DNA from 4 places in the Neoaquamicrobium sediminum genome. Region 1 is predicted to be linked to each of the others. Evidence: predicted binding sites of a transcription regulator. Region 1 holds the regulator's gene; each other region holds the start of a gene.
What was found. Region 1 encodes LexA, which represses DNA repair genes until DNA is damaged. Its sites were predicted from a motif close to TGTTCNNNNTGTGTTCNG; they were not measured.

Region 1 (3,921 bases):
GTCCGGCGATTACCGGCTGCAGGACGTCTGACATGGCTGGCCTGCTGCCGGTTGACGAAGCGCTGCGCCGGCTGCTCGACGATGTGACGGCCCTGCCCGCCGAGGAGATCGCGATTGGAGACGCAGCCGGACATGTGCTGGCCAACGCCGTGGAGGCACGGCGGACGCAGCCTCCCTTCCCCGCTTCGGCAATGGACGGATATGCGGTGCGCGCCGCGGATACGGTCGACCAATCCACTGCTCTGACGGTCATCGGTCAATCGATAGCCGGCCAGCGCTTCGATGGCGCGGTCGGCGCCGGCGAGGCCGTACGCATCTTCACAGGCGCACCTGTCCCCGAAGGCGCGGATGCGGTTCTGCTTCAGGAAGATGCCGAGCCGGACGAAGACGGACTAACCATCCGCGCCAGCGAAGCGGTCACCCCTGGCCGTCACGTAAGGGCTGCCGGGCTCGATTTCCGCGTCGGCGACATCCTTTTGGCCAAAGGCCGGGCGCTCGACGCTGCAGCGCTGTCGCTCGCAGCAGCCGGCAACCACCCGCTCCTTTCGGTGGTGCGCACGCCGCTGGTCGCGATCCTGGCCACGGGCAGCGAGTTGCTGCCGCCCGGTTCGGAACCCGGGCCCGACCAGATCATCGCATCGAACGGCTATGGGGTCGCGGCGCTGGCGCGCGATGCAGGCGCTCGGGTGCTGGATCTCGGCATCGCGCCTGACGATCGCGGCGTGCTTGCCGAGCGCGTCCGTGACGCAATCTCGGCCGGTGCCGACGTGATCGTGACGCTCGGCGGTGCTTCGGTCGGCGACCACGACCTCGTCCGCGAGGTGCTTACTGGCGAAGGCATGGCGCTCGAGTTCTGGAAGATCGCCATGCGCCCCGGCAAGCCGCTGATGTTCGGCAGACTAGCCGAGACCCGTGTACTCGGCCTGCCGGGAAATCCGGTTTCAAGCCTCGTCTGCGCGCATCTGTTCCTGAAACCGCTGCTCGCGAAGCTTGGCGGCCGCCCACATGTTGCCGACATAAGGGAAGCCGTCCTTGGCGAAGCCATGAAGGCCAACGATCACCGGCAGGATTATGTCCGCGCGGCAGCGACGCTTGAGGACGGGCGCCTCGTTGCAAGGCCGTTCGCCGTGCAGGATTCCTCGATGCTGACGACACTGGCGCACGCCAACGCGCTCATCATCCGCGAACCGAACGTGGCCGCGTCGGAGGCGGGTGATGCCTGCCGCGTGTTGATGCTGCGCTGAGCCTGGCTTGGGCAATAAGGGCGGCCTCGAGCTGCCAAGTTCACGATAATTTAAGCCGTTGCGGAACACAACTGGAACAGATAGTGTTTGTTCTGGTTTTGTTTATGGACTGATTCCCAAAAGGGGCAACAGAATGCTGACGCGCAAGCAACACGAACTGCTTCTCTTCATCCATGAAAGGCTGAAGGAAACTGGCATTCCCCCTTCCTTCGACGAGATGAAGGAGGCGCTCGACCTCGCTTCCAAGTCCGGTATTCACCGCCTGATTACGGCGCTCGAGGAGCGCGGCTTCATTCGACGCCTGCCCAACAGGGCACGTGCGCTGGAAGTGCTGCGGCTGCCGGACTCGATCGCGCCGGGGCTCAATGCGGCCAAAAAGTTCTCGCCCAGCGTCATTCAAGGCAGCCTTGGCCGAGCGCCTGAACCCTCGCGCATCCAGGCTGCCAGCAATGACGATGATGCCGGTGCGGCCGTTGCGATTCCCGTAATGGGCCGGATTGCCGCCGGCGTGCCGATCGAGGCGATCCAGCACAGGACGCATTCGATCAGCGTTCCGCCGGAAATGCTTTCGGGCGGCGAGCACTACGCACTCGAGGTCAAGGGCGACTCGATGATCGAGGCTGGCATCTTCGACGGCGACACCGTCATCATCCGCGACGGCCAGACCGCCAATCCCGGCGACATCGTGGTGGCGCTCGTCGACGATGAGGAAGCAACCCTCAAGCGGTTCCGCCGCAAGGGCGCCTCGATCGCACTGGAGGCCGCCAATCCGGCCTACGAAACCCGTATCTTCGGTCCCGATCGCGTGAAGGTGCAAGGCAGGCTTGTCGGGCTTATTCGGCGGTATTGAGCGGCCCTTAGACAAGGTCATGCTCGACTGAGGATGAGCATGAGGGGCGGATTGATCGAATCCAACCTATTGGGCTCTATGCACGTCAAGGAATAGCCCGTCGGGCAGCAGGATTCCCGGGCGATGCACACCCTCCCTCATGCTGAGATGCGAGCCCCCGGGTCTTGCCTTCGGCGAGCCCGAGGACAGGCTCCGCGAGCCTTGAAGGACGCACCGATCAGCGCTTCCGCTGCAAAGGTATCGCGGCAGCCGGCGGGGTGTTACTCACCTTGCGATTTCTGCCAGGGTGGAAGTCCCCTCGCCTCCCGCGAATACTGCCGGTGCGCGTGCCAGTGCCGATAAGGTTCGCGGATCGCGAAACGGATGTTTGGGTATAAAGCCGGTCTCGCGGAAGTGCGATCCAAGTCGCTGGCGCCTGTGCCAGGGCTTGCTCCGGTCCCGCGTGTTTCCCTGATGATGTCGTTCTCGAAGACGATCTCGGCGCTGCCGCGGCGGGCCAGATCGCGCTTGGTGATGACCGCAACGCTGCTATCCCGGCAAGGATTGTTCGCAGTGGCGTCGTCGATGACGATCAGGCTGGCATAAGAACACGCAGTCGAAGCCGTTCGTTCGCCGTCGGCGTGAACGACTATGCCGCCGCCGCCATGGCGCGCTATGCAAAGCCCTTCGCCGCACCGGAAAGGCAACTCGCTCTCATCGTCACTCAGGGCGGCATGAGGCGGGAGCCCGGCATCACCTTCGATGGGCCAAACCAGTTCGCCGGCTTGTGCGGCCCGCTGCCAATTCTGGATGGTAAAGGCGCTTGGTCGCGCGCGGTTGACGGCGAGGCGCCCATTGCCGCGATCGACAGCAACGAGCCGCGCGTCCTCCGAGACGAAGACATGCGGCAACTGCCGTGTCGCGATCAGGAACGCCCCGGCGATGAGCAGCGGAAGTGCTGCCCAGCGCAGGGCGCTGCCAGCCATCGTCAGGATCGCCAGCGCTGCGGTCAGCATCAGCACCGCCGAAAGCGGGATCGCGCCGGTGGCGTCGAATGCCGATCGCTCGGCAAGCCACACGGCTATCGAATTCATCGCGGATATGCCCATCCCCATCGCATACAACGCCGGCCCTTCGAGGCCGAAGGGCATCAACAGGCATGCGAGCACCGCCGCCGGCATGACGACGGCGGAGACGAATGGCATTGCCGCAAGGTTGGCGACGAGGCCGAGCGGCGAAACCTGCTGGAAGTGCCATGCGGTGAAAAGCGCCGTTGCGAGACCCGCGACGACTGACGTCAGCGACAGTCCCGAGACGTATTTCATGCCCGTTGTGAAGGCCAGCCGCACGGGACCGTACTTTGCGGCCTGTCGGCGCGGCGTCCGCCTTTCGCGGTACGAGGCCCAGGCCGCGTAAGCGGCCACAAGCGCGGCGGTTGCGGCAAACGACATGTGGAAGCTCGGCCCCATCACCTCATGCGGGGCAATCAGCAGGATGATGACGGCCGATATGGCAAGGTTGCGCATCGTGAGCGCCGCGCGGTCGACCATGACCGCAAGCAGCATCACCGCAAGCATGGTGAAGCTGCGCTGCGCGGCAATGCCTGCGCCCGAAATGACGAGGTAGGCCGCCGTCGCGGTGAGCGCACCGAAGGCGGCATATTTCTTCGCCGGCCATCGCGACGAAAAGCCCGGTGCAAGCGCAAAGGCGGTTCGCAAGCCGAACATAACGGTCCCGGCCACCAGGGCCATATGCAGGCCGGAGATGGAGATGACGTGATAGAGCCCGACCACCCGCAGTGCCTCGTTCATCTCTTCCGGTATGCCTGCGCGGATACCCGTAATCAGC
Region 2 (3,921 bases), on a different contig from region 1:
GTCGAGCGCCTTGACGTCGTCCGCGACATCGCGCCGGTTGAGCAGTCCGAAATTCTCCGTCAGCCGGAAAGCGATACCGCGCGCGATGCCGGTGAGCTGTTCGGCATTCCGGAGATCGAAAAGCGGCTTGAGCAGCATCTCGATCTGGTAGCGCACGAAACGCTCGGCTCGTGCCGCGACCTTGTCGCGGGCTGGACCCGTGAGTTGCTCGTCGGCCAGCAGGATCACGCGCGGGATCAGCGGGTCTTCTCCCGCCGTCAGCGTCGCCACCGGCGCTCCGATCCAGCGCAGCAGTCCGTCGGATGCGAGCGCGAAATCGCCATTGCTGGCAACGGCAAAGCGCTCGGCCCGCGTGTCGAACTCCTGCGCCAGCGCCTTCTGCGCGGCTGCCTTGACCGCCTTGGCATCCTCGCCATCGGCCGCCTGATCGGCCGAGAACCGGAACCCTTGCAACGCGCCGACGTGATGTCCTTCAACGACGACGTCACCCGACGGGTTTATTTCTGCTTCAAGCATTGCGTTTTCTCTCAGGCGCCTCATGAGGACGGAAGTCCTGCGGTCTACGAACCGTTTCGTCAATCTTTCGTGGAGCGCATCGGACAGCTTGTCCTCTATCTCGCGCGTTTTTTCCTGCCAGTGTGCCGGATCGGCCAGCCAGCCGGGCCGATGGGAGACGAAGGTCCAGGTGCGGATCTGCGCAATCCGATGCGACAGCGTGTCGATGTCGCCATCGGTCGTGTCGGCGCGGTGCACCTGTTCAGCCATGTAATTTTCATCGACATGTCCCTTGCGGGCTAGGTCCAGATAGATGCTGCCGATGATGTCTGCGTGCTGCGCGGGCGCAATGCGACGATAGTCCGGCAGAGCACACGCTTCCCACAGCAGCTCGACGCGACGGGCGTCCGTGGCAAGCCGGCGCACATCCTCGTCCTGCGACAGATGATCGAGCGCGCGTGCGTCGACCGCCGGAAGCGCCCGCGTCAGGCCCTCCACCTGCGGGATGCGTTCGATCGAACGCTTGAGGCTGTCGATGCTCGAGAAGTCGAAGGATGCCGTACGCCATTGCAGCACCTTTACCGACTCGAAACTGTGCGATTCGATGCGCTCAACCAGCTCGTCGTCCAGGGGGGCCACCTGCCCCGTGACGCCGAAAGTGCCGTCACGAAGGTGGCGACCGGCGCGGCCGGCAATCTGGCCAAGTTCCGCCGCGCTGAGATCGCGGTACTGATAACCGTCGAACTTGCGGTTCTGCGCAAACGCGACGTGGTCCACATCCAGGTTGAGGCCCATGCCGATGGCATCCGTCGCGACCAGATAGTCGACGTCGCCCGACTGGTAGAGTTCGACCTGCGCATTGCGGGTGCGAGGGCTGAGCGCACCGAGCACAACCGCGGCGGCGCCGCGTTGACGGCGGATCAGTTCGGCGATGCCGTAAACTTCGTCAGCCGAAAAGGCGACGATGGCGCTACGGCGCGGCAACCGCGTCAGCTTCTTCTGCCCTGCGTAGGCGAGATGCGACATACGCGGCCGTGTGACGACAGACACGCCCCGCAGCAGCTTCTCCAGAATGCCGCGCATGGTGGCTGAGCCCAGCAGCAGCGTCTCCTGCCGGCCGCGCAGATGCAGGATGCGATCGGTAAAGATGTGCCCGCGCTCAAGGTCAGCCGCCAGCTGCACCTCGTCGATAGCCACGAAAGCGGCGTCCGTCTCGCGCGGCATCGCCTCGACCGTGCACACCGAATAGCGCGCGCCGGGCGGCACGATCTTCTCTTCGCCGGTGATCAGCGCGACCTTCTCGGCCCCTACCTTCTCGCACACGCGCGCATAGACCTCGCGCGCAAGCAGCCGCAACGGCAGCCCGATGACCCCGCTCTCATGCGCGACCATCCGCTCGATGGCCAGATGGGTCTTGCCGGTGTTGGTCGGGCCGAGCACGGCGGTGACATCCCGTCCGGAAAGGACGAGCGGCGCGTCTGTTCTGGTCTGGATGTTCATCGTACGAGGTCGGCCTCTTGCCGCGCCGCAAAGCGGTGGACGCTTCCGTTAGCATGTCTGCACGGTCCAACGGAAGATGCCGACGCGCCTTCTAGATAGGTCGTAAGGCTCGCCAAGCCAACGCGGCAACCAGCGTTTTTAACGGTTGGAACGAGTCTGGAACGAATCGGCTACGAATCACTGACTTTCGCATGTTCCCGCTTTGATCACCGCAACATATAGAGGTATGCCACACATTAGTCACCACATGCGGAATCTGCGCACGAACCATTTTCCCTAGCGGGACCATACCCGTTAACTTTTTGCGGCAGCAGCTGCTGAATTGGCGCTCTAGCATCGTCAACAGCGCCGCAAGCTTCAGAATTCGTTAGTGAATTTTTTAGGCACTGTTAACCCTGTGGCTGCGTCGGCGCATTGTCCGTTAACGTTCCGGCCAAACACGGAACGAACCGGCGACGAATCACTGACTTATGCATTTTCCTGTTTTGTTCACCGCAAGATGTTGTGTCATGCACCGCTTTTCCACCGCAATTCCACAGGCTGTGCACTGCATTTCCACAGTAGCAGCAGTCAGGCGTTAACCACTTACGCTCGGAACCAGTCTGTTCTTGCGCACTCGCAGCTGGGTTGTTGCATGCGTCGGGTCAGCAGCTTCGCCCAAAAAGAGACGGCCCCGTTGGGGGCCGCTCCTTTCCATAAGCAGAAACGTGGCTCAGACGAAGAATTGTCCGCCATTGGCTGAAATGGTCGAGCCGGTGATGAAGCCTGCGTCATCCGAGGCCAGGAAGGCGACGATCCGTGCAATCTCCTCCGGCTCGCCCAGCCGGCCGACCGGAATCTGCGGGATGATGCGCTCGTTGAGCACTTTCTCGTCGATCGCCTTGACCATTTCGGTTGCGATATAGCCGGGGCAGATCGCGTTCACCGTTATCCCGGCGCGCGCGCCTTCCTGCGCCAGCGCCTTGGTGAAACCGAGATCGCCGGCCTTGGCCGCCGAATAGTTCGCCTGCCCCGCCTGGCCCTTCTGGCCGTTAATCGACGAGATCGTGATGACACGGCCGAACTTGCGGTCGCGCATGCCTGACCACAGCGGATGCGTCATGTTGAAGACGCCGTTGAGATTGGTGTCGATGACCTCCCTCCACTGCTGGGGCGTCATCTTGTGAAACATGCCGTCGCGGGTGATGCCGGCATTGTTGACCAGAATGTCGACGGGGCCGAGATCAGCCTCGACCTGCTTGATCCCCTCGACGCAGGCGTCGTAGTCGGCGACCGACCATTTATAGACCGGAATACCTGTCTCTTCCTTGAACTTCGCAGCCGCTTCGTCGTTGCCGGCATAGTTCGCGGCCACCTTGTAGCCTGCCTGCTTCAACCCTGCCGATATGGCCGCGCCGATGCCGCGCGAGCCGCCGGTGACAATTGCCGTCCTGGTCATGTGGTTCCTCCTCCCAATTTAGCGAGTAAGGAAATAGGGGACCAAGGCAGTAGGGGATGGCGCTTCTGGTCGCTCTTTCCCCCTACGGCCTTACTCGCCTTATTGCCTTACCGACCTATTCGCTCAGTTCATCGCTTCAACGCACATCGCGACACCCATGCCGCCGCCGATGCAGAGCGTTGCCAGGCCCTTCTTCGCGCCGCGCCGCTTCATCTCGTAGACCAGCGTGTTGAAGATGCGCGCGCCAGATGCCCCGATCGGGTGACCGATGGCGATCGCGCCGCCGTTCACGTTCACGATGTCCGGGTTCCAGCCCATGTCCTTGTTGACCGCACAGGCCTGCGCGGCAAAGGCCTCGTTGGCTTCGACCAGATCGAGGTCCTCGACCTTCCAGCCCGCCTTCTCAAGCGCCTTGCGCGATGCCGGGATCGGGCCGGTGCCCATGATTTTCGGATCGACGCCTGCCGTCGCCCAGGAAACGACGCGCG
Region 3 (3,921 bases), on a different contig from region 1:
ACCGCACCCCATTCCTGGCCCTTGGCGGAGTGAATCGTCGACAGGATCAGATAATCCTCGTCGAGAAGCGGCACGCCGGCCTGCCCTGAAGTGGCATCCGGAGGATCGAGTGTAATTTCGGTGAGAAACCGTTCGCGGCCAGGATAGCCGGCAGCGATGTCCTCGAGCTGGAGCAGGTCGGCGCGGCGCATCTCGAAATCTTCATGGATCCGCTCAAGATGAGGTTCGTACCAGGCCCGAACTTGCGCGATCTCGGCGGGCCAACCGGAGGTGCCGGAACGCAAACCCGCGATGAGGTCCACGAAGCCCGGCCACTCACTTTGCGCGCGGGCAGGGCAGGGGAGGCGGGCGAGCGTCTCTATCGGATCGGCGCTCTCCGCGATCGCATCCAGCGCGTTCTGCGCCGTCGCCGGTCCGACGCCGGGCAGAAGCTGCAACAGCCGGAAGCCAGCCACCCGATCGCGGATGTTCTGCGCAAAGCGCAGTGCCGCGAGCATGTCCTTCACGTGGGCGCTGTCGAGGAATTTGAGTCCGCCAAACTTGACGAAGGGGATGTTGCGCCGCGTGAGTTCCACCTCCAGCGGCCCGCTATGGTGGCTGGCTCGGAATAGCACCGCTTGATCTTTCAGCCGCATGCCGCTCTCCCGGTTCGCCAGGATCTCTTCAGCCACGAACTTCGCCTGGTCGGCTTCGTCTCGCACGGTGATCAGCCTCGGCCGCTCGTTTGACGGCCGATCGGTCCACAGGTTCTTGGTGAAACGCTCTTTTGCGAGACCAATCACGCCATTGGCGGCGGCAAGGATTGGCTGGGTGGAGCGGTAGTTGCGGTCGAGGGTGATGACCTCAGCCGCTGGCGAGAACGCCTTTGGGAAATCGAGGATGTTCCGGACCGTGGCCGCGCGGAAGGAATAGATCGCCTGTGCGTCGTCGCCGACGACGGTAAGGCCGCGTCCTGCTGGCTTCAATCCCGTGAGGATCGTCGCCTGAAGGCGGTTGGTGTCCTGATATTCGTCGACCAGAACATGATCCCACCTGCCGCCGATCTCGCCAGCCAATGTGACATCGCCCATGGTCTGGGCCCAGTAGAGCAGCAAATCATCATAATCGAGCACGTTCTGGATCTGCTTTGCCTCGACATAGCCCGCAAAGAGCCCGCGCAGTTCCTTCCCCCAGGCCGCACACCATGGAAAACTGGCGCGCAGTACGTCTTCGAGCGATGCCTCGGCATTGACGGCGCGCGAATAGATTGAGAGGCACGTTCCCTTGGTTGGAAACCGGTTCTGCGTCTTGGAGAATCCGAGATCGTGACGAACCAGGTTCATCAGATCCGCCGAATCCTCCCGATCATGAATGGTGAATTGCGGATCCAGGCCGAGCTCGACCGCATATTCCCGTAAGATTCGAGCGCCGATGCCGTGGAATGTGCCGGACCAGGTGAGCGCGTCGGTCAGAACGCCGGCCTTGTCACCGAGCACCCTGGCACAAATTCGTGCCACCCGTTTAGCCATTTCGCTCGCGGCCCGACGCGAGAACGTCATCAGCAGGATGCGCCGCGGATCGGCGCCGGCGATGATGAGTTGGGCAACGCGATGCGCGAGCGTGTTGGTCTTACCCGATCCAGCACCGGCAATGATCAGCAACGGCCCTCCGACCCGGCCGTCAGGGAGGCCGATGCCGTGGACGACCGCGGCACGTTGACCGTCGTTCAGTTTTTCCAGATGCGCCGCATTCATGCCGTCTCGCCCCCTATCACCCTCAGTTACAACGACAATCGCTGAGTGCTGCGCTGATGCTTGCCGTAGCTTCCCCACCCCGTCCCGAAAAACTCCACCAAGAGCCCGATTGACTCATTTTCCAAAACGGAACAAATAATGAACATAACAGCGCCTCCGGGCGTTGGAAAGCCCTCAGGAGACCTGGATTGACGATGCCCGATCGCGCGGCAAACCCTGTCATCGCCCAGCTTCAGGAGCGTATCGCGCACCTGGAAGGGGGCGCAGGCCGCGTGCGCGAAGTCCTGCCATTCGGCCTCGCCGACATCGATCGCAGGCTTCCAGGGGGAGGGTTGGCATTGGGGGCACTGCATGAAATCGCTGGCGGCGGCAATGGAGCCGTCGACGGCGCGGCGGCGGCTTTGTTTGTTACCGGAATTGCTGCGCGAACCCGGGGCAAGGTGTTGTGGATCGTCACACGCGCGGACCTTTTCGCTCCCGCTATCGCGCAGGCGGGCCTGGCGCCAGACCGCGTGATCCATGTCGAGACAGGTGACGAGAAGGCGCTTCTCGACTGTTTTGAGGAAGGCTTGCGACACGGCGGTCTCGGCGCTGTGATCGCCGAAACCGCGCATCTGTCGATGACTGCATCGCGGCGCCTGCAACTCGCCGCGGAATCGTCGCGGACCATCGGCCTCGCCATGCGCCGCTGGCGCCGGCAGACGGAGGCTGGCGATTTCGGTCAGCCCACAGCCAGTGCCACGCGCTGGCGCGTTTCCGTCCTGCCCTCGGTCCCATTGCCGGTCCCGGGGCTCGGTCGCGCTCGCTGGCTGGTTGAGCTGATCCGGGCGAAAGCCGGAGAAAGTGCAGATTTCGAAGTGGAGGCCTGCGATGCACAGGGTCGTATCGCTCTTCCTTCCAAGGTGGCCGACAGACCGCCTCAGAAGGAAGTCTGGCGACGCGTCGCCTCCGCCTGAGGCGCCGCTTGTCCTTGTCGGCCGCTCCGGCCGACGACGGCTGATCACCGCCATCGACGCCAATGCGCAGGCACGTGGCGTCCGTGTCGGCATGGCCGTCGCAAAGGCCCAGGCCCTTGTGCCCGGCCTCATCGTCATCGACGCCGATCCGGTCGCCGATGCCGAAGGTCTCGACAAGCTGGCGCTTTGGGTTCTGCAACGTATATCGCCAGTGGTCATGGTCGATCCGCCAGACGGTTTGGTGATCGATACCACGGGCGCCGATCATCTGCATGGCGGCGAGGCGGCCATGCTCGCCTCCCTCGTTCGGCGCTTCGCGTCCTCTGGGGTCGAGGCGCGGGCGGCGATCGCCGACAGCTGGGGCGCCGCCCACGCCGCAGCGCGGTTCCTGAAAGGAGAGGTGCTGGTCATTCCACAAGGGCAAAGTGAAGCGATGCTGCGGCCGCTGCCGCTAGCTGCCCTTCGTTTGGAAGGTGAGACCATTGCCGGTCTCAGAACGCTCGGCTTCGAGCGGATCGGCGACATTCTGGATCAGCCCCGCGCCCCAATAACCTTGCGCTTCGGACCCGAGCTTGGACGGCGGCTCGATCAGGCGCTGGGTGTCCTGGCCGAGCCCGTCGACCCCGTTCGCTCGCCCGAATTGGTCGAGGTGCGCCGCGTCTTTGGCGAGCCGATCGGCGCTGCCGAGACGATCGCCCGCTATACTGGCCGGCTGGTCGAGGCGCTTTGCCTTGAGCTCGAGAAGCGCGGCCTTGGCGCACGGCGGCTCGATCTGCTGTTTTATCGCGTCGACAACGCGCTTCAGTTCATCCGCGTCGGCACCGCCCAACCGGTACGGGATCAGAAACGTCTCACCCGGCTGCTCTGCGACAAGATCGAGACCGTCGACCCCGGCTTCGGCATTGAAGGCATGGTGCTGGTCGCCATCGAGGCCGAGCCGCTCGGACAGAGACAGACGATCACATCGCTCGTGCAGGCGCCGGAGCCGGATGTTTCTGACCTTATCGACGTACTCGCCAACCGCATCGGCGAGAACCGGCTCTGCCGTTTCGTGCCGGTACAAAGCGACGTCCCTGAGCGCTCGGTGGCGCGTGTGCCGCCGCTCGCGCCAGAGACCGGCGCGACTTGGGACGGAGACTGGCCACGGCCGCCGCGGCTTCTGTCGCGTCCCGAACCTATCGAGACTATGGCATTGCTTCCCGATCATCCGCCGGTCTGGTTTACCTGGCGCG
Region 4 (3,921 bases), 110 kb from region 1:
ACCGTGACCAGCAGCTTGTCCTTCGACAGCCCGAAATCCTTGGTGATCAGGTTCCAGGCAAGCTCGATGGCCTGTTCCTTGAAATAGTCCCCGAACGAGAAATTGCCGAGCATCTCGAAGAAGGTGAGATGCCGCGCGGTATAGCCCACATTGTCGAGATCATTGTGCTTGCCACCGGCGCGCACGCTCTTCTGTGCCGTCGTGGCCCGCGAATAAGGCCGCGACTCCAGCCCGGTGAAGACGTTCTTGAACTGCACCATGCCGGCATTCGTGAACATCAGCGTCGGGTCGTTGCGCGGCACGAGCGGCGATGATGCCACCACCTCGTGTCCGTTCTTCCGGAAATAGTCGAGAAAGGTCGACCGGATGTCGTTGACGCCACTCATGCTCATGCCTTCGTGAAGGGGCCGCAACCCGCCGCGGCCTTGGATCGGATGTGGGTTTGGCTTTTAGCGCTGCCGAATCCGACTGTCCAGAAATCCCGCACAAACCAGCCACGACAACGAAACAACCGCCGGCAGGGTCTGCCGACGGTTGCGGTAACAATAACAGGATGACGGCGTGTCCGGACTACATGCCGGAAGCCTCGTCGATTTCATTGCCGTCCTGGTCGCCCGGCCCGCCATTCTCCAGGAATTTTTCCGCGATCAGGCCGGCATTCTGGCGCAGCGCCAGCTCGATTTCGATCGCCGTATCGGGATTGTCGCGCAGGAACTGCTTGGCGTTCTCCCGGCCTTGACCCAGGCGCTGCGAATTGTAGGAGAACCAGGCGCCCGACTTCTCGACGATGCCGGCCTTGACACCAAGGTCGATCAGCTCGCCGGTTTTCGATACGCCCTCGCCATACATGATGTCGAATTCGACCTGCTTGAAGGGCGGCGCCAGCTTGTTCTTGACCACCTTGACCCGGGTCTGGTTGCCGACCACCTCGTCACGATCCTTCACCGCGCCGATGCGGCGGATATCGAGACGCACCGAGGCATAGAACTTGAGCGCGTTGCCGCCGGTCGTGGTCTCGGGCGAGCCGAACATGACACCGATCTTCATGCGGATCTGGTTGATGAAGATGACCATCGTGTTGGAGCGCGAGATCGAAGCGGTCAGCTTGCGCAGCGCCTGGCTCATCAGGCGAGCCTGCAGGCCGGGCAGCGAATCGCCCATCTCGCCCTCGATTTCGGCGCGCGGCGTCAGTGCTGCGACCGAGTCCACGACAAGGACGTCAATCGCGCCGGAGCGCACCAGCGTGTCGCAGATCTCCAGCGCCTGCTCGCCGGTGTCAGGCTGCGAGATCAGCAGGTTCTCGAGGTCCACGCCCAGCTTGCGCGCATAGACGGGGTCGAGTGCATGCTCGGCGTCGACGAAGGCGCAGATGCCGCCCTTCTTCTGCGCTTCGGCCACCGTGTGCAGCGCCATCGTCGTCTTGCCGGAGCTTTCCGGTCCGTAAATCTCGATGATGCGCCCCTTGGGCAGTCCGCCCACACCAAGCGCGATGTCGAGCCCCAGCGAGCCGGTCGACACCGTTTCGATCTCGACCACCTGCTCGTTCGCACCGAGCCGCATGATCGAACCCTTGCCGAACGCGCGCTCGATCTGCGAGAGCGCTGCATCCAGAGCCTTTGATTTGTCCACCGAACCGTCCTCAACAAGCCGCAATGAATTTTGAGCCATGATACCTTACCCCTTGGTCTTGAGCGAAGCCGGTCAGTCCGGTGTCCCTGGAATTTTTGTACCTTTTTTGTTCACGTTTGGCAAGGGGTCTCAAATTGTTGAAATAGAATGATTTTCTGAATACGTTCCATTTTTGTCCAATCCCGTTGCTCTTGCAGCCCCTTACATTGCCAAAGATATTTCGCCGCCGGTGCAGGGCTTCCTGCATGGTCCGATTCGCCCGATCCCGCTTGCCGGGATGACGCGCGCCTCCTAGTGTCGCGGCTCTTCGATCCAACATGTCTCCACTCATGATCCGCCCCAGACTCTTCGCCGCCGGAGCGGCTCACATCGACCGCCGCGGCCGTCTTGCCGGCGCCTACGTGCCGGCCGCGTCCAATCCCGGGACCATGAGCGAGGAAGTCGGCGGCGGCGCCTTCAACGCCTTGCGCAACGCGGTACGCCACGGCGTCGACGGTTCGATCCTGTCGCTGCGCGGCGGCGACGTGGCCGCAGACGCCGTCGCGCGTGCGATCGCCGACGTTTCGGTGGAGGATCTGTCTGCAGTCTTCCTCGACAGGACGACGCCGAGCTACACCGCACTGATCGATGCCGAAGGCGAACTGATCGCGGGCTTCGCCGACATGAGCCTCTACGATATCGGCTTTCCGAAACAGGTCCGCCGCAGCAAGGTGCGCCATGCGGTGGCAGGTGCGGATGCCGTCTTGTGCGAGGCCAACATGCCCGCAACAGCGGCCGAGGCGCTGGTCAATCACGCCGGCAGCCTGCCGGTTTTTGCAATCGGCATCTCGCCAGCCAAGGTCGGGCGCCTCGCGGGCGTTCTGGCGCGGCTTTCGTGCCTGTTCATGAATGCCAACGAGGCGCGCACGCTTGCAGGTCTCGAGAGCGGCGCGAATATTGTCGAGGCGGCGCGGGTTCTGCGCGGAAAAGGACTCGCCCGTGGCGTGATCACATCCGGCGGCGCACCGCTGACGGCGTTCGACCCCGGCGGCATTTTCACCATCGCTCCCTCCCCTGCACGCTTCGTAGCCGACGTCACCGGAGCGGGAGATGCAATCGCCGGCGTGACGGTGGCCCACCTGATGCGCGGCCTCGGCTTCGCCGAAGCGCTTCGCCACGGCATGGCCGCTGCCCGGCTGACAGTCGAGGCATCGCAGGTGGTGGCGTATTATGACGACGAGGCATTCGAGGCGGCACTTGCGCTTGTCGGACACCCCGCACCCATGGCATGAGCGCCTCGAACAAGGAGACCCGCATGCCGACCCCCGAACATATCGATGTCGCCCCCGAGGTTGCCGCAGCGCTCGCCGGTGGTGGCGCCGTGGTGGCGCTTGAAAGCACCATCATCACCCACGGCATGCCCTGGCCGCAGAACAATGCCATGGCGGCGCGGGTGGAAGAGATCATCCGCGAGGAAGGCGCGACCCCGGCAACCATCGCGGTGGTGGACGGACGCCTGAAGATAGGCCTGTCGGCAACCGAACGCGAGGCGCTTGCCCAGACGCAGGGCGCGCTGAAGCTGTCGCGCGCCGATCTGGCCTTCGCGGTCGCCGAGGGGCGCACCGGCGGCACGACGGTCGCCGCGACCATGATCGCGGCGCACATGGCCGGGATTTCCGTGTTCGCCACAGGCGGCATCGGCGGCGTGCACAAGGGGGCCGAAAAGAGCTTCGACATTTCGGCCGATCTCGATGAGCTCTCGCGCACGCCCGTCATCGTGGTTTCCGCCGGCGCCAAGGCGATACTCGACATCGAAAAGACGCTGGAGGTGCTGGAGACGCGGGGCGTACCCGTGGTTGGTTTCGGCACGGACGTCATGCCGGCCTTCTGGTCGCGTACCTCGCCCTTCCCTGCCCCGCTGCGTCTCGACAGTGCGGAAGCGATCGCGCGTTTCCAGCGCACGCGAGGCGAGCTCGGCATCTCCGGTGGCATGCTGATCGCCAATCCTGTGCCGGCGGACGCCGAGATCCCCGCCGAGGCCATGGCGGTTCACATTGCTGCGGCCCAGTCCGAGCTCGATAAAAAGGGCGTCACCGGCAAGGCAGTGACACCCTATCTTTTGTCGCGGATGCTGGACCTGACGGACGGCGCGAGCCTTGCGACCAACATAGCGCTGGTCGAGAACAACGCCCGCCTGGCCGCCCGCATCGCGAAGGCCCTCTAGCCGGGCCTCCGCGTTGCCAGTCAGGAGATCGGCACGAGGTGGATCTCGACGCGGCGGTTCTGCGCGCGTCCGTCCGGCGTGGCATTGCT

Region 2: the regulator LexA is predicted to act here: its motif matches at 2,142-2,159, upstream of V1479_RS13635 (helicase-related protein).
Region 3: the regulator LexA is predicted to act here: its motif matches at 1,861-1,878, upstream of V1479_RS21755 (ImuA family protein).
Region 4: the regulator LexA is predicted to act here: its motif matches at 1,726-1,743, upstream of recA (recombinase RecA).

Annotation. Positions count from the first base shown of each region.
Region 1 covers NZ_JAZHFV010000003.1:262,401-266,321, reverse strand. The annotation lists gene moaC (cyclic pyranopterin monophosphate synthase MoaC) at 1-31, shown strand, start outside; gene V1479_RS11845 (molybdopterin molybdotransferase MoeA) at 33-1,244, shown strand; gene lexA (transcriptional repressor LexA) at 1,378-2,094, shown strand; gene V1479_RS11835 (ComEC/Rec2 family competence protein) at 2,355-3,921, opposite strand, start outside.
Region 2 covers NZ_JAZHFV010000004.1:103,780-107,700, reverse strand. The annotation lists gene V1479_RS13635 (helicase-related protein) at 1-1,995, opposite strand, end outside; gene phbB (acetoacetyl-CoA reductase) at 2,708-3,433, opposite strand; gene V1479_RS13625 (acetyl-CoA C-acetyltransferase) at 3,557-3,921, opposite strand, start outside.
Region 3 covers NZ_JAZHFV010000008.1:12,272-16,192, forward strand. The annotation lists gene V1479_RS21750 (ATP-dependent helicase) at 1-1,733, opposite strand, end outside; gene V1479_RS21755 (ImuA family protein) at 1,928-2,689, shown strand; gene V1479_RS21760 (Y-family DNA polymerase) at 2,604-3,921, shown strand, end outside.
Region 4 covers NZ_JAZHFV010000003.1:377,174-381,094, forward strand. The annotation lists gene alaS (alanine--tRNA ligase) at 1-386, opposite strand, end outside; gene recA (recombinase RecA) at 571-1,668, opposite strand; gene V1479_RS12430 (carbohydrate kinase family protein) at 1,947-2,900, shown strand; gene V1479_RS12435 (pseudouridine-5'-phosphate glycosidase) at 2,924-3,832, shown strand; gene V1479_RS12440 (YiaD family glycine zipper/OmpA-like lipoprotein) at 3,853-3,921, opposite strand, start outside.